Amycolatopsis mediterranei: one gene and its partner. The protein of the gene in region 1 interacts with the protein of each later gene in a pairwise test. Links are inferred from orthologs where the notes say so. Each region holds a gene or a part of one and is shown in the gene's direction. Other genes may lie near its edges. The genes, in order: rplL and dnaE.

Region 1 (10,817 bases):
AAGCTTCGGCCGACGAGGCCGAGCCCGCCGCGGACGACGAGGACCCGGTCGCCAAGCTGCGCTCCGAGCTGCTCGCGGCGCCCGGCGAGTGGTACGTCGTGCACTCCTACGCCGGGTACGAGAACAAGGTGAAGACCAACCTCGAGACCCGGACCCAGACCCTGGACGTCGAGGACTACATCTTCCAGATCGAGGTCCCGACCGAAGAGGTCACCGAGATCAAGAACGGCCAGCGCAAGCAGGTGCAGCGCAAGGTGCTGCCCGGCTACATCCTGGTCCGGATGGACCTGAACGACGCCTCGTGGAGTGCGGTGCGCAACACGCCGGGTGTCACCGGGTTCGTCGGCGCCACCTCGCGGCCGTCGCCGCTGACCGTGGACGAGGTCCTGAAGTTCCTCGCCCCGAAGGTCGAGAGCGAAGCCCCCGCGAAGTCGGGCAAGGGCGAGTCCACCGCGACCGCGGCCCCGCTCGGTGGCCCGGCCGTCGAGGTCGACTTCGAGATCGGCGAATCGGTCACGGTCATGGACGGCCCGTTCGCGACGCTGCCGGCGACGATCTCCGAGGTCAACATCGACGGGCAGAAGCTGAAGGTCCTGGTGTCGATCTTCGGCCGGGAGACCCCGGTCGAGCTGTCGTTCAACCAGGTCTCCAAGATCTGACGGCCGCCCGGTCGGCCGCAGTTCCCGTGTCCACGGCAGGTACGCGGGAAACGTAGTACAGGACAGGAAAAGAAATGCCACCCAAGAAGAAGAAGCTTGCGGCGATCATCAAGCTGCAGATCAAGGCGGGTGCGGCCAACCCCGCGCCGCCGGTCGGCCCCGCGCTGGGTCAGCACGGCGTCAACATCATGGAGTTCTGCAAGGCCTACAACGCCGCGACCGAGTCGCAGCGCGGGGACGTCGTCCCGGTCGAGATCTCCGTGTACGAGGACCGGTCGTTCGACTTCAAGCTGAAGACGCCGCCGGCCGCGAAGCTGCTGCTGAAGGCCGCGGGCGTGGAGAAGGGCTCCGGCGAGCCGCACAAGACCAAGGTCGCCAAGGTCACTTGGGACCAGGTCCGCGAGATCGCCAAGACCAAGGAGACCGACCTCAACGCGCACGACATCGACCAGGCCGCGAAGATCATCGCCGGCACTGCTCGGTCGATGGGCATCACGGTCGTCGACTGAGTCTTCTGCCTCGACTCCGTCGAGGCGGCGAAATCGCCTGGAAGCCGATTTCTTCCTTCCCGATCCGCTCGGCCCAGGGGGCCGATCGAATCGCTCAGTCCAGAAATCGGCGCGATTTCGCGCTAGCTCGAGTGGGAGAGCCCGTGCTGGCTCCAACCACACTGATCCGTTTTCGAAGTTAAGGACAGAAGCATGACCAAGCACAGCAAGGCTTACCGCCAGGCTGCGGAGCTGATCGACAAGACGCGTTTCTACGCGCCGCTCGAGGCTGCGAAGCTGGCGAAGGAGACCTCCAAGACCAAGATGGACGCGACCGTCGAGGTTGCGATGCGTCTCGGTGTGGACCCCCGCAAGGCCGACCAGATGGTCCGCGGCACCGTGAACCTGCCGCACGGCACCGGTAAGACCGCCCGCGTCATCGTCTTCGCCGTCGGCGACAAGGCCGCCGAGGCCGAAGCTGCCGGCGCGGACGCGGTCGGCACCGACGAGCTGATCGAGCGCATCCAGGGTGGCTGGCTCGACTTCGACGCCGCGATCGCGACGCCGGACCAGATGGCCAAGGTGGGCCGCATCGCCCGCATCCTCGGCCCGCGTGGCCTGATGCCGAACCCGAAGACCGGCACGGTGACCCCCGCGGTCGAGAAGGCCGTGAAGGACATCAAGGGCGGTAAGATCAACTTCCGCGTCGACAAGCAGGCCAACCTGCACCTGGTGATCGGCAAGGCTTCCTTCGACACCGAGAAGCTGGTCGAGAACTACGCGGCCGCGCTGGACGAGATCCTCCGCGCCAAGCCGTCGTCGGCGAAGGGCCGTTACCTGAAGAAGGTCACCTTCACCACCACGATGGGCCCGGGCATCCCGGTCGACCCGCTGCGGACCCGCAACCTTCTGTCGGACGAAGCTGCGGTCTGAGTCTGAGATCACGAGAAAGGGCGTCCCCGCTTGCTGCGGGGGCGCCCTTTCTTCGTGTCTTATTGACAGCATGCCGACTTTCGCGTCGTTCGACGGGCTCCGGTTGCACTACACGGTCTGGGAGGGCGACGGCGCCCGCCGCCCGGTGCTGCTGCAGCACGGTTTCGCCGCGGACACGAACGCGAACTGGATTTCCACCGGGGTCGTCGCGGCCCTGCGGTCGGCCGGCTTCACGGTGATTTCGCTGGACGCCCGCGGCCACGGCCGTTCCGAGAAGCCGCACGACGAGTCCCGCTACACCGAGGACGCGATGGCGCGGGACGTCTCGGCCCTGCTCGACGAGCTGGGCCTCGATGAGGTCTCGATGGTCGGCTACTCGATGGGCGCGATCATCGCGCTGACCGTGACGGCGGCGGACAAGCGCATCCGCAGCCTGGCCACGGGCGGCGTGGGTTCGGGCATCGTGGACTTCGGCGGCGTCGACCTGCGGGTGGTGAAGCCGGCGGACATCGCTTCGGCGCTGCTGGCGGAGGACCCGGCGTCGGTGCCGCCGTCGGGGGTGCCGTTCCGCTTGCTGGCCGACGCGGTGGGCGGGGATCGCCGGGCGCTGGCAGCGGTGGCTTCGGCTTCGCGGGAGGGGCGCCTGGACCTGTCGGCGATCGGGGTGCCGACGTTGGTGCTGGCGGGAGAGCAGGACCAGCTGGCCGCCCAGCCGGAGCGCCTGGCGGCGGCGATCGCGGGGGCGAGACTGGTCCGGATCCCGGGCGACCACATGACGGCGGTGATGTCACCGGCGTTCGCGGAGGCCCTGGTGTCGTTCCTGGCGGCTCCGCAACCGCGCTAGCGGCTGGTCGGCGTCGGCAGCGGGCAGGGCGTGGGCTCGTTGGTGTGCTCGACGATCAGCCATTGGCCCTTCGGCACCTTCGCCACGGTGAACGCGCCGAGCGCCGGGCCGCCTTCGATGCCGAACCGGCACGAGCTGATCGTGAACCGGTCGCCCGGGATCGGCTCCGAGACGTACGACGGCATCGATTCGGCGTACTGGTTCTTGTTGGTGACCTTGCGGTTCAGCTCGTGCACCGCGACCTGGCAGTCCGCGTAACCCAGGTCCTGGGCGAACTTCTGCTGGATCGGCTCGTCCATCCGCCCGCACGCCTGCGGGACGAGGTTCTGCGCGATGGCGTCGTAGACCTCGCGGACGGCTTCGTACGGGCTCGTCGAAAGGATGTGGTTGGTCTGGTACTTCCCGCCGCCCTCCTGGGCGAGCTGGGCGGAGGTCTTGCCCGAGTCGTTGGGGAAGAAGTGGTTGTACAGCCACGTGCCCGCGACGCCGAGGATCACGATCGCCAGGGCCCACGCGAGCACCTTCTTGCCCAGCCAGCTCAGCCATCGCGGCGCTCGACGGCGCTCGGTCGGGACGAGCTGGTAGCCGGGGGGAATGGCCGGAGGCTGCCCGCCCTGCTGGGTGGCAGGCTGGGAAGCGGGCGCCTGGACCATCCCGGCGTCCGGTGTGGGTGCCGGCTGGTTGCCCTGCTGAGCCTGCGTGAACCGCAGGTAGTCCTGGAACTGCTGGAACTGGCGGAACTGCTCGAGCTGCGCCGGGTCCACCGGCGGCTGGGGAGGAGACCCCGGGGTGGGCGTGTTCGGGCCCGCCGGTTCGATGTCCGAGCCCGGCTTTCCGTCATCGCGCTGCTCCGCCACGTCACCATGATGCCCTCCGGCGGACCGCAGGGAACCCCCAGGCGTCCTAAACGCAGGTCAGGGCCGGGGGCGAGAACAGCTCTCCGGACCCATCACGTACACTGGACGACGGTTCTACCGAAGACCGCTGGTTTTCCCCGCCCAACACGGGGAACGAAGGTCCCGCACTCGCCGGGCGGCCCGCGCAGGAGGAACGAGGCCGGGCACCCCAAAGTGCCCAACAACGCCCCGCGCCTGTCTGCGCGAGGGCGTTTCGTCGTTTCGGGGCTCCTCGAACGCCAGTGGAAACACTAGCCAAGAGAGGAGGCGACCATGGCGAAGCCCGACAAGGTGGCGGCCGTCGCCGAGATCGCGGAGAGCTTCCGCACCAGCTCGGCCACCGTCGTTACCCAGTACACCGGCCTCTCCGTGTCCCAGCTGTCCCAGCTGCGCCGCGCTCTCGGCACCAGTGCCAAGTACCGGGTCGCGAAGAACACCCTGGTCAAGCGGGCGGCCGAGGACGCCGGCATCCAGGGTCTCGAGGACCTGTTCGTCGGCGCGACCGCCATCGCCTTCGTCGAGGGTGAAGCAGTCGACGCCGCCAAGGCGATTCGCGACTTCGCGAAGGACAACAACGCGCTTGTGATCAAGGGCGGCTACATGGACGGCCGAGCGCTGTCCGTGGACGAGATCAACCGGATTGCCGATCTCGACAGCCGTGAGGTCCTGCTCGCCAAGGCGGCGGGCGCGTTCAAGGCGAAGCTTTCCCAGGCCGCCGCGCTGTTCCAGGCGCCGGCGTCCCAGGTCGCCCGCCTGGCTGCCGCGCTGGAGGAGAAGCAGCGCAACGCCGCCGGTACCGAAGCAGCCGAAGCACCCGCCGAGAGCTGAACCACCCCCACCCCGAACGTCTAGTTCGTTTTTCTGAGAGGAAGCCATCATGGCGAAGCTGAGCACCGCCGAGCTGATCGACGCCTTCAAGGAGCTGACCCTCCTCGAGCTGTCCGAGTTCGTGAAGGAGTTCGAAGAGGTCTTCGACGTGACCGCCGCCGCGCCGGTCGCCGTTGCCGCCGGCCCGGCCGCCGCCGCTGCCGCCCCGGTCGAGGAGCAGGACGAGTTCGACGTCGTCCTCGAGGGCGCCGGCGACAAGAAGATCCAGGTCATCAAGGTCGTCCGCGAGGTCGTCTCGGGCCTGGGCCTGAAGGAGGCCAAGGAGCTGGTCGAGGCCGCTCCCAAGGCCCTCCTGGAGAAGGTCGACAAGGAGGCCGCCGAGGCCGCCAAGGAGAAGCTCGAGGCCGCGGGCGCCAAGATTTCCATCAAGTGATTCCGGGCGCGCCAGCGCCTTGCACCACCTCGAGAAAGGGGCGGGCATCCACTGCGGATGCCCGCCCCTTTCCGTGTCTGCGACTTCCTGAGCTGCGGACCCGCCGAAACCCCTAGGAGCGTTGTCCGGATCTCCCCGGGGTCCCTAAATCGTGGATCCGGGGGCGCCCGGACCTGCGCCGTTGCCCCGTTTGGGCTACCGTGCTGCCAGTTGGCGATCACGGCGGGGTGACGATGGACCCGGGGCTGGCCAGAAAAGAAAACTGGTGAGTAACCTGTTCGCACTCAGCTCGTTGCACCTGGTTGACGCGGGTTCGTGGGCGCCACCGGCCCACACTCGCCGCCGGCGTGGGTGGCAGGGTGTGGCAGCGGGCGCAATGACGCGGAACAGCTCCTGGAGGTGCGATGGGTGCCGAGGTGGTCATCGAAGGTCTGACGAAGTCCTTCGGTAAGCAGGCCATCTGGCGGGACGTCACGTTGACGCTCCCCCCGGGCGAAGTGTCGGCCATGCTCGGCCCGTCGGGGACCGGCAAGTCGGTCTTCCTGAAGTCGATGATCGGGCTGCTCAAGCCCGACCGCGGCCGCTGCATGATCAACGGGGTGGACATCGTCACCTGCTCCGAGCACAAGCTGTACGAGATCCGGAAGCTCTTCGGTGTCCTCTTCCAGGACGGCGCGCTGTTCGGCTCGATGAACCTCTACGACAACGTCGCCTTCCCGCTGCGTGAGCACACGAAGAAGTCCGAGACGGAAATCCGCCGGATCGTGCTCGAGAAGCTCGACATGACCGGTCTGAACGGCGCCGACAAGAAGCTGCCGGGCGAGATCTCCGGCGGGATGCGCAAGCGCGCCGGCCTGGCCCGCGCCCTGGTGCTCGACCCGGAGATCATCCTGGTCGACGAGCCGGACTCGGGCCTCGACCCGGTCCGCACCACCTACATCTCGCAGCTGTTCCTCGACGTCAACGCGCAGATCGACGCGACGTTCCTGATCGTCACCCACAACATCAACCTGGCCCGCACGGTGCCGGACAACCTGGGCATGCTCTTCCGCAAGGAACTGGTCATGTTCGGCCCGCGCGAGGTGCTGCTGACCAGCGAAGAGCCGGTCGTCAAGCAGTTCCTCAACGGCAAGATGCAGGGCCCGATCGGCATGTCCGAGGAGAAGGACAGCGCCCAGATGGCCGCCGAGCAGGCGATGTTCGAAGCCGGCCACCACGCGGGCGGGGTCGAGGACGTCTCCGGCGTGCCGCCGCAGATGCAGCCGACGCCGGGCGTGCCCACCCGGATGGGTGCCGTCCGCCGCAAGGACCGGGTCATGGAGATCATGCACCGGCTGCCGCCGGCCGCGCAGGAAAGCATCATCGAGTCGCTGAGCCCCGAGGAGCAGCGCCACTACGGTGTGCGGCCGCACCGCGGGCAGCCGCAGCAGGTCGGCGCCCGCCCGCAGGGTGACGGCGTCCCGAACCAGCACCACGGGCAGCTGCCCGCCGACCAGGTGGCGCGGATCCCCGGCGGCCAGCCGCCGAGAACCGGCACGCACCGAATGCCACCGAACAACGGGCCAGGTGGCCGGTGAGCTCTCCCGCAACACAGGCGAAGATCCCCGGGATCGGCATGCTCCGCGAGACCGGGAACCTGTTCGCTCTCGGCCTGGACATCGTCCGCGGCCTGTTCCAGCGCCCGTTCCAGCTGCGGGAGTTCATCCAGCAGTCGTGGTTCATCGCGAGCGTGACGATCCTGCCGACGGCCCTGGTGGCCATCCCGTTCGGTGCCGTCATCTCGCTGCAGTTCGGGTCGCTCGCCCGCCAGCTGGGCGCGCAGTCCTACACCGGCGCGGGCTCCGTGCTCGCCACCGTGCAGCAGGCCAGTCCGCTGGTCACCGCGCTGCTGGTGGCGGGTGCGGGCGGCTCCGCCGTCTGCGCCGACATCGGCGCCCGGACCATCCGCGAAGAGATCGCCGCGATGGAGGTGCTCGGCGTCTCCGCGGTGCAGCGGCTGATCGTGCCGCGCACCCTCGCGATGATGCTGGTCGCGCTCCTGCTCAACGGCATGGTCAGCGTCATCGGCGTGCTCGGCGGCTACTTCTTCAACGTCGTGCTGCAGGGCGGGACGCCGGGTGCGTACCTGGCGAGCTTCTCCGCCCTCGCGCAGCTGCCCGACCTCTGGGTCGGCGAGCTCAAGGCGCTGATCTTCGGGTTCATCGCCGCCGTCGTCGCGTCCTACCGGGGCCTGAACCCCTCCGGCGGCCCGAAGGGCGTCGGGGACGCGGTGAACCAGTCGGTGGTCATCACGTTCCTGCTGCTGTTCGTCGTGAACTTCGTGATCACCCTGATCTACCTGCAGATCGTGCCCGGAAAGCTGGACTAGCGCCATGACGTTCCTCCAGGGCGCGAAACGCGTCGTCAACCGACCCCTCCAGACACTGGACACCTTGGGTGACCAGATGTCGTTCTACGGCCGCGCGCTGCTGTGGACGCCGCGGACGCTGCGCCGCTACACCAAAGAGGTGCTCCGGCTGCTGGCCGAGGTGAGCTTCGGGTCCGGCTCGCTGGCGGTCATCGGCGGCACGGTGGGCGTGATGGTCGGCCTGACGCTGTTCACCGGTGTCCTCGTCGGCCTCCAGGGCTATTCGGCGCTGAACTCGATCGGGACGTCGGCCTTCACCGGCTTCCTGACCGCGTTCTTCAACACGCGCGAGATCGCCCCGCTGGTCGCCGGGCTCGCCCTGAGCGCCACCGTCGGCGCCGGGTTCACCGCGCAGCTGGGCGCCATGCGGATCTCGGAGGAGATCGACGCACTGGAAGTCATGGGTGTGCCGAGCCTGCCGTACCTGGTGACGACGCGGATCATCGCCGGGTTCGTCGCGGTCATCCCGCTCTACATCATCGGCCTGCTGAGCTCGTACCTCGCGTCGAGACTGGTCGTGATCTACATCTACCACCAGTCGGCCGGTACCTACGACCACTACTTCGACCTGTTCCTGCCCCCGCAGGACGTGCTGTATTCGTTCATCAAGGTGCTGCTGTTCAGCGTCCTGATCATCCTGTCGCACTGCTACTTCGGGTACCGGGCGACCGGTGGCCCGGCCGGGGTCGGCGTCGCGGTCGGCAAGGCCGTGCGGCTGTCCATCGTCACGGTGTCGATCATGAACTTCTTCATCGGGTTCGCCATCTGGGGAACCGACGTCACGGTAAGGATCGCGGGATGAGGACGCTCCGACGCAGGCTGCTCGGCCTGCTGCTCATCGCCGTGATGGTCGGCGGGGTGGCGCTGTCCATCGCGCTCTACGACAAGGCGTTCACCCCGGTCGTCACGGTCAGGCTGCAGGCCGACAAGATCGGCAACCAGCTGATCAAGCAGTCCGACGTCAAGGTGCGCGGCCTGATCGTCGGCTCGGTGCAGGACATCGTCGCCACCGACCACGGCGCCGAGCTGACCCTGGCGCTCCAGCCGGAGTCCGCGAAGCTCATCCCGGAGAACGTCTCGGCGCGGTTCCTGCCCAAGACGCTCTTCGGCGAGCGGTTCGTCTCGCTGGAGATCCCGAAGGACCCGTCGGCCAAGACGATCGCAGACGGCGACGTCATCCCGCAGGACCGCACGTCGAGCGCGATCGAGCTGGACCAGGCCTTCGAGCACCTGATGCCGGTGCTGCAGGCGGTGCAGCCGCAGAAGCTGTCGGCGACGCTCACCGCGATCTCGACCGCGCTGCAGGGCCGCGGCGACCAGCTCGGCGACACGCTCTCGCAGCTGGGCACCTACATCGGCGAGCTGAACCCGCACGAGCCGGAGCTGCAGCACAACCTCAAGGCGCTCGCGGAGTTCTCCGACCACCTCAAGGACGCGGCCCCGGACCTGGTGCAGAGCCTGGACAACCTGAGCACGACAACCCGCACCGTGGTCGACGAGCGGCAGAACCTGTCGAACCTCTACGGCAGCCTGACCCAGGCCTCGGTGGACCTGCAGACGTTCCTGCAGAACAACAAGGACAACATCATCTCCCTCGTCGACACCGCCCGGCCGACGGCCGAACTGCTGGCGAAGTACGCGCCGGAGTACCCCTGCGTGATCTCCCAGATGGCCAAGAACGTGCCGCTGATCGACCAGGCGCTCGGCAAGGGCACCAACCAGCCCGGCCTGCACGCGACCATCGAGATCATCGTCCCGCGCGCGCCGTACCAGGCGGGCAAGGAAGAGCCGCGGTTCGACGACAAGCGCGGCCCGCGCTGCTACGACATCAAGGACATCCCGAAGCCGTTCCCGTCCGAGCCGCCGGACGGCGCGTTCAAGGACGGCACGCTGCACCAGGCCGCGCCGAAGAGCGTCGGCGAGGGCCTCAACCCGGCCAAGTTCAAGGCGGACTCGGCCGGCAACGGCGGCAGCGGTGGTGATCTGGCGTACTCGACGGCGGAGCAGGGCTTCCTGGCCGACCTGCTCGGCCCGCAGCTGGGCATGAGCGCCGCGGACGTCCCGGGCTGGAGCTCGCTGCTCGTCGGCCCGCTGTACCGGGGTGCGGAGGTGACGGTCAAGTGAGGGGCCTGCTCGCGCCGCTGATCAAGCTCGGCATCTTCGTGGTCGTCACCGTGCTGTTCACGACGATCCTCGGGATCAGCATCGCCAACATCAACACCACCAGCACCAACGCCTACAACGCGCGCTTCACCGACGCGACGCTGCTGCTGCCCAACGACGACGTCCGCATCGCCGGCGTCCGGGTCGGGCAGGTCAAGGACGTGCACATCGTCGACAAGCGCCAAGCCGAGGTCGAGTTCGAGGTCGACGCCGGCCGGACGCTGCCGGCCGGGGTGACCGCGCAGATCAAGTTCCGCAACCTGGTCGGGCAGCGGTACGTCTCGCTCGGCGAGGGCGACGACAGCGCCGGCAAGACGCTGCCGCCCGGCGGCACCATCCCGCTGGAGCGGACCACGCCGGCGCTGGACCTGACCGAGCTGTTCAACGGCTTCAAGCCGCTGTTCACCGCGCTCAACCCCGAGGACGTCAACAAGCTGTCCTACGAGGTCATCCAGGTCCTGCAGGGCGAGGGCGGCACCGTGGAAAGCCTGCTTTCGCACACGGCGTCGCTGGCCACCACGATCGCCGACAAGGACCAGGTGATCGGCGAGGTCATCGACAACCTCAACTCGGTGCTCGACACGGTCAACGCGCACACGCCGCAGCTCAACGACCTGATCGTGAAGCTGCAGCAGCTGGTGTCCGGGCTGGCCGCCGACCGCAAGCCGATCGGCGACGCGATCGAGAGCCTCGGCAACCTGGCGCAGACGACGTCCGGGCTGCTCGGCGAGGTCCGCGAGCCGCTGAAGAACGACATCGACGCGCTCGGGAACCTGACGAGCGCGCTCAACAAGAACGAGCCGGAGCTGGAGCACTTCATCCAGTTCCTGCCGACCAAGGTGAGCACGCTGACCCGCACCGCGGACTACGGCTCCTGGTTCAACTTCTACGCCTGTGAGTTCTCCGGGAGCGTGAGCTTGCCGCCACTGATCAACGACGTCGCCCTGCCCCTGATCCCGGCGAACCGGGCGAGGTGCCAGGGATGAAGTCCTTCCAGAAGCGCAACCCCGTGCCGATCGCGCTGGTCGGGATCGTCGTGCTGGCGCTCGCCTTCACCGCCGCGCTCAACTCCGACGACCTGCCGGTGATCGGCGGGGGCACCACCTACAGCGCCGAGTTCAGCGAGGCTTCCGGGCTGCAGAAGGACAACGACGTCCGGATCGCCG
Region 2 (10,817 bases), 1.8 Mb from region 1 along the record:
GAGCAGCGTGACGCCGTCGGGCATCGGCACGGCGAGATCGCGTGTCACGACCGGCTTGGGGCCCTCGGTGCGGGGGAGGCCGAGCAGCTTGTCGACAAGTCGGTCCAGCACGGGCGGCCGCCTTCCGAAGTGGAGTAGATCCATCCGGATCCGACCGTACCTCAGGTCGCGCGCGCGAGGGTTTCCGGCCGCAGCAGCCTCGCCAGCTCTTCGGCCGGGATCAGGCCCTTTTCGACGACGAGCTCGGCGACCCCGCGCCCGGTTTCCAAGGCCTCCTTCGCGATCTCCGTCGCGGCCGCGTAGCCGATGCTCGGGTTGAGCGCCGTCACCAGGCCGATCGAGTTCTCGACGTAGGCGCGCATGACGTCCACGTTCGCGGTGATCCCGGAAACGCATTTCGTGGCCAGCGTCCGGCAGGCCGCGCCGAGGTGCGTGATGCTCTCCGAAAGCGAGTGCAGGATGATCGGCTCGAACGCGTTGAGCTGCAGCTGCCCCGCTTCGGCGGCCATCGTCACGGTGACGTCGTTGCCGATCACCTCGAACGCGACCTGGTTGACCACCTCCGGGATCACCGGGTTGATCTTGCCGGGCATGATCGACGACCCGGCCTGCACCGGCGGCAGGTTGATCTCGTTCAGCCCCGCGCGCGGGCCCGAAGACAGCAGCCTCAGGTCGTTGCAGCTCTTGGACAGCTTGACCGCGATCCGCTTGAGGACGCCGGAAAGGTGCACGAACGCGCCGCAGTCCTGGGTGGCCTCCACCAGATCCGCGGCGGTGACGACCGGCAGCCCGGTGATCTCGCGCAAGTGCCGGCAGGCGGCTTCGGCATAGCCCGGCGCGGCGTTGAGGCCGGTGCCGATCGCGGTTGCGCCGAGGTTGATCTCGTGCAGCAGCGCGACGGCCTCGCCCAGCCGCTGCTGGTCCTCGCCGAGCATCACCGCGTAGGTGCCGAACTCCTGGCCGAGCGTCATCGGCACGGCGTCCTGCAGCTGCGTGCGGCCCATCTTCAGCACGTCGTGGAACTCGACGGCCTTGGCCGCGAACGCCTTCTCCAGCACGATCATCGCTTCGGACAGCTGGCGCACGGCGATGATCGTCGCGACGTTCACCGCGGTCGGGTACGCGTCGTTCGTCGACTGCGAGAGGTTGACGTGCTCGTTGGGGTGCACGACGTGGTAGTCGCCCTTGGCGTGCCCGAGCAGTTCGAGCGCGCGGTTCGCGATCACCTCGTTGGCGTTCATGTTGGTCGACGTCCCGGCGCCGCCCTGGATGACATCGACGACGAACTCGCCGTGCAACGCGCCCTCGCGGATTTCCCGGCAGGCCGCGGTGATCGCGTCCGCGATGTCGGGGGAGAGCAGGCCCAGTTCGGCGTTGGCGCGCGCGGCCGCTTCCTTCACCGAGGCCAGCGCCTCGACCAGGTGTGGGTAGGCGGCGATCGTCGTGCCGGTGATCGGGAAGTTTTCGCGGGCGCGGGCGGTGTGCACGCCCCAGTACGCGTCGGCGGGGACGTCCTTGTCGCCCAGCAGGTCGTGTTCGCGGCGGGTGGTCATGCGGTGCTCCCCACGGAAAGGGTGGAACGGAGGTTTTCCGGGCCGGGCGGGACGGCCACCCCGCACAGCCCGAGCAGCGCGGCCAGCACGGGGTACCGCGCCCGGTCGCCGCCGTCGGCGATCTTGACCGCGATCGCGGTGCCGTCCGGCAGCGCGGCGACCTGGACGGCTTCGAACCCGTCCTTGGCGATCAGCCCGGGCACCGCGCGCATGACGGCGGTGACGTCCCGGCGGCTGCCGCCGACCAGCTCCGGGTGCCGCCGGATCCCGTCGGCGACCAGGCCCTCCGGCGTGCCGGGCGCGGCCGTGGCGATCTTCGCCACGGCCGTCGCGAGCCCCCGCAGGGTCGTCGCGAAGAGCGGCGCGCCACAGCCGTCGACCGCGACCCGCGCGATGCCCCGGCCGGTCAGGTCCTCGAAAGCGGCCGCGATCGCGCGCTGCAGCGGGTGGGCCGGGTCGAGGTAGCCGTCGAGGCTCCAGCCGTTCAGCTCGCAGGTCGCGAGCATCGCCGCGTGCTTGCCGGAGCAGTTGTGCGCGAGCCGCGCCGGTGGCCGGCCGTCGGCGATCCAGCGGTCCCGCTCGACCGGGTCGAACGGGAAGTCCGCGGGATTGCCCAGCAGGTCGGGGGAGCGTCCGTCGAGCACCTCTAGCGCGGCGTCGAGGTGCATCGGCTCGCCGGAGTGGCTGGCCGCGGCGATCGCGAACCCGGCGGGGGACAGGCGCAGGCCGAGCCGCGCCATCGCGGTGGCCTGCAGCGGCTTCGCCGTCGACCGCGGGTACATCGGGGTGTCGACGTCCCCGGCGGCGAACCGCGTCGAGCCGTCCGGGGCGAGCACCACGGCCGAGCCGTGGTGGACGCCCTCGACCAGCCCGTCGCGGATCAGCTCGACGAGGGGTTCGTGGCTCACAGGCCCGCCTCGTCGAACGCCCGCATGTCGATCCGCTTGCGCACGGCGAACCAGCCCACGACCAGGGCCACGGCGATCGCGGGCAGCGCCAGCAGGGTGATCCGGCCGGTCTGGTCGAAGCCCATCAGGACGACGACGGAGGCGAGGAACACCAGCGTCGCGATTTCGGTGCAGGGCGAGAACGGCAGCCGGAACGACGGCCGCTCGAGGCCGTCGCGCTTCGCCCGGCGCACGAACAGCAGGTGGCAGAGCACGATGATGGCCCAGGTGGCGAGGATGCCGATCGCGGCGAAGTTCAGCACGATGTCGAAGGCCTCCTTCGGCACCAGGTAGTTGAGCCCGACGCCGAACACGCAGACGGCCGCGGTGAGCAGGATCCCGCCGTAGGGCACGTGGTTGCGGTTCATCACGCCGGTGAACTTCGGTGCCGAGCCCGCCACCGCCATCGACCGCAGGATGCGGCCGGTCGAATACAGGCCGGAGTTCAGGCTGGACAGCGCCGCGGTGAGCACGACCAGGTTCATCACGCTGTCCGCCGCCGGCACGCCCAGGTGCGAGAGCACGGTGACGAACGGGCTCTGGTCCTTGGTGTAGGAGCTCCACGGCAGCAGCATCGCCAGCAGCACGACCGAGCCGACGTAGAAGACCAGGATGCGCCACATGATGGAGTTGATCGCCTTCGGCATGATCTTCTCCGGGTTCTCGGTCTCGCCCGCGGCGACGCCGACCAGCTCGACCGACGCGTAGGCGAACACCACGCCCTGCACGATCAGCACCATCGGCAGCAGCCCGGACGGGAAGATCCCGCCGTGGTCGGCGATCAGCTGCGGGCCGCCCGCGACGCCGTCGATCGGCGTCTGCGTCACCAGCAGGAAGATGCCGATGACCATGAACAGCACGAGCGCGGCGACCTTGATGATGGCGAACCAGAACTCCATCTCGCCGAACAGCTTCACCGACACCGTGTTCAGCGTCAGGACGACGGCGAGCGCGATCAGCGCGAGCACCCACTGCGGGATCGGCGAGAAGAACGACCAGAAGTGCGCGTACAGCGCGATCGCCGTGATGTCGGCGATCCCGGTGGTCGACCAGTTCAGGAAGTGCATCCAGCCAGCGACGTACGCGCCCTTCTCGCCCATGAACTCGCGGGCGTAGGAGACGAAGGCGCCGCTGGAGGGCCGGTAGAGGATCAGCTCGCCGAGCGCGCGGACGACGAAGAAGGCGAAGAGCCCGCAGACGCCGTAGACGATCGCCAGGGCCGGCCCGGCCTGGGCGAGCCGGCCGCCCGCGCCGAGGAAGAGGCCGGTGCCGATCGCCCCGCCGATGGCGATCATGTTGACGTGCCGGGACTTCAGGGCCTTGTGGTAGCCGGCGTCGCCCGCGTCGGTGGTCTTGGCGGCCGTGGCCGGGAGGGTCTGTTCGGTCACTGGTCCCCGTTCACGATGCTGGTCAGAGTGGCTTCGACGTGCTGCAGGTGCGCCGTCATGGCTTCGACGGCGCCGGTCTCCGAGCCGTCCGCGATCGCGGTGACGATCTCCCGGTGCTCGGTGTTCGACTGGCGGCGCCGGTCGCCGAGCTGGTTGAGGAAGGCGGACTGGCGGGCGAGCGCGTCCCGGATCTCCTCGATCACCTTCCCGAACACCGGGTTGCCCGAGGCCTGGGCGATGGTGATGTGGAAGAGCGAGTCGAGGGCGACCCAGGCGGTGTTGTCGGTCTCGGCGTCCATCCGGTCGAGCAGGTGGGCGAGCAGGTCCAGGTCGTCCTGGCTGCGCCGCACGGCCGCGTACCCGGCGACGGGGATCTCGACGTGCCGGCGCACCTCGATGAGGTCGCGGGCCGAGTAGGGCCCGAAGGTGGGGTTGTCGGCCGGGCCGGTGGCGGTGACGAAGGTGCCCTTGCCGGTCTTCGACTCCGTCATGCCGAGCGCCTGGAGGCCGCGCAGGGCCTCCCGGATCACCGACCGGCTCACCTCGAACTCCCTGCTCAGGGCGGCTTCGGAGGGGAGCTTCCCGCCGACGGCGTACTCGCCGCGCTCGATCGAGGCGCGCAGGTGGGCCAGCACGGCTTCCATGGCACTCACCCGGCGAGGACCACCTTGTCCGGCTGTCTGGCTGTCAGACAGGTTCATGGCCGGAATGCTCGGTCCCGCCGCCGCCGCTGTCAACGCGAACTCCGGCGCGTGTGGCCCAGCTCACGACCCCTGGCGCCGGTTCGCGGACGGCGGGTCCGGCGTCGGAAGGACGCCGCGCGTGACCGCCCGGCAGCGGCGCGTGTCGTGATCGTTTCCGCCGAAGGAGCAGCGCGTCGGTGCTCTCGTCCGGCCCCGCCGAGGGGCACAATCGAGCCCGGTGAGCGCGGGATAGGGTGGGAGACCCGGGCGCGCCGGTCCGATCCACCTAGGGGAGGTTTTCGCTGGTGTCGAACGATTCTTTCGTCCACCTGCACGTCCACACCGAGTACTCGATGCTCGACGGTGCGGCGAAGATCGCTCCCCTCTTCGCGGAGGCGGCGCGCCTCGGCATGCCCGCGGTCGGCATGACCGACCACGGCAACATGTACGGCGGCGACGAGTTCTACCAGCAGTCGAAGAAGCACGGCCTCAAGCCGATCATCGGGATCGAGGCGTACATCGCGCCGGAGTCGCGGTTCCACAAGAAGCCGGTCTTCTGGGGCCAGTCGAACCAGCGCGGCTCCGACGAGCTGGGCGAGGGCGGCGACGTCTCGGGCGCGGGCGCGTACACCCACATGACGATGCTCGCGCAGAACGCCACCGGGCTGCGGAACCTCTTCAAGCTGTCCTCGCTGGCCAGCATGCAGGGCTACTACCGCAAGCCCCGGATGGACCGCGAGCTGATCGCCGAGAACCACTCCGGGATCATCGCGACCACCGGCTGCCCGTCCGGCGAGGTGCAGACCCGGCTGCGGCTGGGCCAGAAGGAAGCTGCGATCCAGGCCGCGTCCGACTACAAGGACATCTTCGGCGCCGACAACTTCTTCCTCGAGCTGATGGACCACGGCCTGCCGATCGAGCGGTCGGTCCGCGAGGGCCTGCTGGAGGTCGGCCGCCTGCTCGACCTCAAGCCGATCGCCACCAACGACTCGCACTACGTCACCAAGGACCAGGCGGACACGCACTCGGCGCTGCTGTGCGTCCAGGCCGGCAAGACCCTCAACGACCCGACTCGGTTCAAGTTCGACGGCGACGGCTACTACCTCAAGTCCGCCGCCGAGATGCGCGAGTACTGGGACAAGGAGGTCCCCGGCGCGGCCGACACGACGCTGATGATCGCCGAGCGCGTCGAGTCCTACGAAGACGTCTACTCGCACAAGGACCGGCTGCCGTTCTTCGAGGTGCCGGAGGGGTACGACCAGGGCGGCTGGCTGCGCGAAGAGGTCCAGCGCGGGCTCAAGTGGCGCTTCCCGGACGGCGTGCCGGACGAGTACTACAACGAGCGCATCGAGATCGAGCTCGACGTCATCATCGGGAAGGGCTTCCCGGCCTACTTCCTGATCGTCGCCGACCTCATCAGCTACGCCCGCAAGGTCGGCATCCGGGTCGGCCCGGGCCGTGGTTCGGCCGCCGGTTCGCTGGTCGCGTACGTCCTGGGTATCACGAACCTGGATCCGATCCCGCAGAAGCTGCTGTTCGAGCGGTTCCTGAACCCCGAGCGCGTCTCGATGCCCGACATCGACATCGACTTCGACGACCGCCGTCGTGGCGAGATGATCCGGTACGCGACCGACAAGTACGGCTCGGACAAGGTCGCCCAGGTCATCACCTTCGGCACGATCAAGACGAAGGCGGCGATCAAGGACTCCGCCCGGGTGCACTTCGGCCAGCCGGGCTACGCGATCGCGGACAAGATCTCCAAGGCGCTGCCGCCGCCGATCATGGCGAAGGACATCCCGCTCTCGGGCATCGTCGACAACAAGCACGAGCGCTACGGCGAGGCCGCCGAGGTCCGCGCGCTCGTCGAGACCGACGACGAGTGCAAGACGATCTTCGAGACCGCCCGCGGCCTTGAGGGCCTGATCCGCAACGCCGGCGTGCACGCCTGCGCGGTCATCATGTCCTGCGACCCGCTGACCGACGCGATCCCGCTGTGGCAGCGGGACGACGGCTCGATCATCACCGGCTGGGACTACCCGTCGTGCGAGGCCATCGGCCTGCTGAAGATGGACTTCCTCGGCCTGCGCAACCTCACCGTCATCGGTGACGCGATCGACAACATCAAGGCCAACCGCGGGGTCGACGTCGACCTCGACACCCTCGGCGTCGACGACCCCGAGACGTACAAGCTGCTCGCCCGCGGTGACACGCTCGGCGTGTTCCAGCTGGACGGCGGCCCCATGCGCGACCTGCTGCGGCGCATGGAGCCCACGGTGTTCGACGACATCGTCGCGGTCGGCGCGCTGTACCGCCCCGGCCCGATGGGCATGAACGCGCACAACGACTACGCCGACCGCAAGAACAACCGGCAGAAGGTCAAGCCGATCCACCCGGAGCTCGACGAGCCGCTGCGGGAGATCCTGGCCGACACCTACGGCCTGATCGTGTACCAAGAGCAGATCATGCACATCGGCCAGAAGGTGGCCGGGTACACGATGGGGCGCGCGGACGTGCTCCGCCGCGCGATGGGCAAGAAGAAGAAGGAAGTCCTCGACAAGGAATACGAGGGCTTCGAGGCCGGCATGCGGGCCAGTGACCTGCGGCCCGGCGGCTTCTCGCCCGAGGCGATCAAGGCGCTCTGGGACACGATCCTCCCGTTCGCCGGGTACGCGTTCAACAAGAGCCACGCGGCCGCGTACGGCCTGATCTCGTACTGGACCGCCTACCTCAAGGCGAACTTCCGGGCCGAGTACATGGCCGCCCTGCTCACGTCGGTCGGCGACAACAAGGACAAGTCGGCGGTCTACCTGTCCGAGTGCCGCCGGCTCGGCATCAAGGTGCTGCCGCCGGACGTCAACGAATCGGCCCTGCGCTTCGCGGCCGTCGGGGACGACATCCGCTTCGGCCTCGGCGCGGTCCGCAACGTCGGCGCGAACGTCGTCGAGTCGATCATCAAGACCCGCGAGGAGAAGGGCAAGTACGCCTCCTTCACCGACTTCCTCGACAAGTCCGAGCTCGTGGCCTGCAACAAGCGGGTCATCGAGTCGCTGATCAAGGCGGGCGGGTTCGACTCACTCGGCCACACGCGGCTGTCGATGATCCAGGTCCACGAGGACGCGGTCGAAGCCGTCGTCCCGCTCAAGCGCCAGGAGGCGATGGGCCAGTTCGACCTGTTCGGCTTCGGCGGCGACGAGGGGGAGGCGGCGCCCTCGTCGTCCCCGCTCGCGCACCTGAAGTTCGGCGAGGAGGAGTACCCGCGCAAGCAGCTGCTCGCCTACGAGCGCGAGATGCTCGGCCTGTACGTCTCGGCGCACCCGCTGGACGGCGCCGAGCGGATCCTGCGCAAACACGCCCCGAAGCCGATCGCGAGCATCCTCAACGATCCGCCGAAGGAAGGCGAGCTGGTGATCTCCGGGCTGATCACCTCGCTCGAGCGGCGGGTCAACAAGAAGGGCGAGCCCTGGGCGATCTGCACGGTCGAGGACATGGACGCCTCGCTCGAGGTGCTGTTCTTCCCGAAGTCGTACGCGCTGTTCGCCGGTGAGCTGATCGAGGACAACGCGGTCCTGGTCAAGGGCCGGGTCAACTGGCGCGAAGACAAGATGTCGATCTTCGGCGGCGGCCTGGCCACGCTCGACCTGTCCGAGGTCGGCACCGGCAACGGCGACGACGAGCCGCCGCTGGTGCTGCTCGCGGCGGCGGAGAAGATCGACCAGGCGGTGGTGAGCGAGCTGCGGTCCACGCTGCTGGCCCACAAGGGCGAGACCCCGGTGCACCTCAAGCTGGTGGGCAAGAACCAGACGGTCTTCGCGCTGTACGACTACCCGGTCAAGGTCAGCTCCATGCTGATCGGCGAGCTCAAGGGCATCCGGGGCATCACCGCCTCTACGTGAGGCTTCGGGATCCGTGCGCACAACGCGCGCGGATCCCGCCTTTCGTGTTTGCTGGGTGGGGTATCCCCGGCCCGTGAACCTGCGTGAGGTCTGCCCTCGATGACGTACGAACCCGATCCCCGTCGCTGGAAAGCGCTTGCCGTCTCGCTCACGGCGGGGTTCATGGGCCTGCTCGATGTCAGCATCGTCAACGTCGCCCTCCCCTCGATGCAGTCCGGCCTGCACGCGAGCAGCGGCGGGATCCGCTGGGTCGTCTCCGGCTACGCCCTCGCGTTCGGCCTGGTCCTGGTCACCGGCGGCCGCCTCGGGGACGCGTTCGGCCGCCGGAACATGTTCCTCGGCGCCCTCGCCGCCTTCGTCCTCACCAGCGCACTGGCCGGCGCGGCCCCGAACGAAACCACGCTGGTGCTCGCCCGCCTGGCCCAGGGCGTGGCCGCCGGCATGCTCACCCCGCAGAACACCGGTCTGATCCAGGACCTCTTCCGCGGCGCCGAGCGCGGCCGCGCGTTCGGCATGTTCGGGGCGGTCGTCGGGATTTCGACGGCGGTCGGCCCGATCCTCGGCGGCTTCATCATCGCCGTCTTCGGAGCGCAGGACGGCTGGCGCTGGGTGTTCTACGTCAACGTCCCGATCGGCGTGCTCGCGTTCGTCCTCGCGCTGCGGCTGCTGCCGCGCAGCGAAAAGAAGCAGCTCAAGATCTCCTCCGAGATCGACTTCGTCGGCATCGTGCTGCTCGCGGTCGCCGTCCTCGGCGTGCTGCTGCCGGTCATCGATTCCGACCAGGGCGGCCTCCGGCGGCTGTGGTGGCTGTTCCTCGTCGCGCTCGTCTTCGGCGTCGCGTTCGTGCGCTGGGAGCACTCGGTGGTCCGGCGCGGCCGGTCGCCGCTGCTCGACACCCGCCTGTTCACCGGTACCCCGGGCTACGCCGCCGGCGCGGCGGTCGGCGCCCTCTACTTCTGCGGGTTCGCCGGGATCTGGCTGGTCTTCGCGATCTACTTCCAGCAGGGCCTCGGCTACTCGCCGCTGCAGTCGGGCCTGTCGGTGACGCCGTTCGCGCTCGGTTCGGCGGTGTCGGCCGCCGTCGCCGGCCGGCTCGTGCCCCGGTTCGGCCGGCGGCTGACCGTCACCGGGCTGGGCATGGTCGCCGCCGGGCTGCTGGCCGTCGCGCTGCTGGCCGAGCTGGTCCCGCCGTCGGCGTCCGGATGGGCCTTCGCGTTGCCGCTGGTGTTCGCGGGCGTGGGCGGCGGGATGGTGATCTCCCCGAACACGACGTTGACGCTGGAGTGCGTGCCGGTGCGGATGGCCGGGGTCGCCGGCGGCGCACTCCAGACCGGGCAGCGGATCGGCACGGCGATCGGCACCGCCGTGCTCGCGTCGGTCTTCGGCATGGTCCTCGGCCACGGCTATTCCGTGGCGCTCACCGTCGCGCTCAGCTGCGCGGCCGTCCTGACCTGCGGCGCGCTCGCCTTGGCGCTCGCCGAGCTCCGCGCACGACGGCACCGCGCTTCCGAACAGGAGCGGGAAGCCCGGCAGGCGGAGGCTTCGGCCGCGGACGTTCACCGCGGTTGAGAAACTACTTTCCGCAGATTTGCGATGCTCCATCCGAGTGACGAGCGCGGAAAGACACTGGTGCTACGGAGAGCAACCGGGTAGATCTTATGGAGCCTTCACTGCGCGGCTTCGGCTACCGACAGTGGCAATCAGTCGGCCACCCGGGGATGGGGTGACCGGCTTGAGCGATCGAGGCGTCCGGAGTTCGAGGGAATGGACACACTCGGTCACCTTCCGTCCAGTGGGTGTCGGCGTCCGCGGGGGACCGTCCGGCACTCGCGGAAGGGCTGCCCATCGGTACCGGCCGGCGCGTGACGGTGGCGGGCGGGCCCGGGTGAGGGGGAACCGGGCCCGCCCGTCTTCTTCACCCCGTGTCGTGCTCACCGGTGCCGCCCCGATCGTGCTGGGATGATCGCGTCCGTCCGAGGCCGACGCGGGGAGCCCCGATGACCGAGCAGCCGTCGCGGATCCGGGTCTGGTACCGGCCGATGCGCTCCCGCGACCGCGGGGAAGACCACCGCGTCGCGACACCGCTGGAACTGCTCTTCGACCTGTGTTTCGTGGTCGCCGTCGGGCAGGCCGCGGCCGCGCTGCACCACGCGCTGGCCGAGGGGCACGCCGCGCACGGCGTTTCGTCGTTCGCGATGGTGTTCTTCGCGATCTGGTGGGGCTGGCTGAACTTCAGCTGGTTCGCCTCGGCGTTCGACACCGACGACGTCCCGTACCGGCTGGCGACGCTCGTGCAGATCGCCGGCGGACTGACCATCGCGGCCGGGGTGTCCAGCGCGTTCGAAGGCGACTT

Evidence for each region.
Region 2: the proteins of rplL (region 1) and dnaE interact in binary tests that used the Escherichia coli proteins (3 or more experiments, as listed by UniProt). The link is inferred for Amycolatopsis mediterranei from one-to-one orthologs.

The regions. Positions count from the first base shown.
Region 1 is NZ_CP100416.1:593,400-604,216, forward strand. What follows is about bases 3,538-6,389. They hold rplL (50S ribosomal protein L7/L12), read left to right. Parts: upstream 3,538-4,697; coding sequence 4,698-5,081; downstream 5,082-6,389. Other genes in these bases: ISP_RS03080 (hypothetical protein), read right to left, coding at 3,538-3,781; rplJ (50S ribosomal protein L10), read left to right, coding at 4,094-4,648; ISP_RS03095 (ABC transporter ATP-binding protein), read left to right, coding at 5,486-6,389. In the rest of the region: transcription termination/antitermination protein NusG, read left to right, coding at 1-659; rplK (50S ribosomal protein L11), read left to right, coding at 734-1,168; rplA (50S ribosomal protein L1), read left to right, coding at 1,361-2,080; ISP_RS03075 (alpha/beta fold hydrolase), read left to right, coding at 2,151-2,924; more of ISP_RS03080, read right to left, coding at 2,921-3,537; more of ISP_RS03095, read left to right, coding at 6,390-6,658; ISP_RS03100 (MlaE family ABC transporter permease), read left to right, coding at 6,697-7,449; ISP_RS03105 (MlaE family ABC transporter permease), read left to right, coding at 7,454-8,290; ISP_RS03110 (MCE family protein), read left to right, coding at 8,287-9,612; ISP_RS03115 (MCE family protein), read left to right, coding at 9,609-10,637; ISP_RS03120 (MCE family protein), read left to right, coding at 10,634-10,817. UniProt on the Escherichia coli protein: The binding site for several of the GTPase factors involved in protein synthesis (IF-2, EF-Tu, EF-G and RF3). Is thus essential for accurate translation.
Region 2 is NZ_CP100416.1:2,390,343-2,401,159, forward strand. What follows is about bases 4,569-8,664. They hold dnaE (DNA polymerase III subunit alpha), read left to right. Parts: upstream 4,569-4,876; coding sequence 4,877-8,464; downstream 8,465-8,664. Other genes in these bases: ISP_RS11485 (MFS transporter), read left to right, coding at 8,564-8,664. Also shown: ISP_RS11455 (CocE/NonD family hydrolase), read right to left, coding at 1-111; aspA (aspartate ammonia-lyase), read right to left, coding at 162-1,553; ISP_RS11465 (asparaginase), read right to left, coding at 1,550-2,461; ISP_RS11470 (amino acid permease), read right to left, coding at 2,458-3,888; ISP_RS11475 (FadR/GntR family transcriptional regulator), read right to left, coding at 3,885-4,532; more of ISP_RS11485, read left to right, coding at 8,665-10,033; ISP_RS11490 (low temperature requirement protein A), read left to right, coding at 10,462-10,817. UniProt on the Escherichia coli protein: DNA polymerase III is a complex, multichain enzyme responsible for most of the replicative synthesis in bacteria. This DNA polymerase also exhibits 3' to 5' exonuclease activity. The alpha chain is the DNA polymerase catalytic subunit.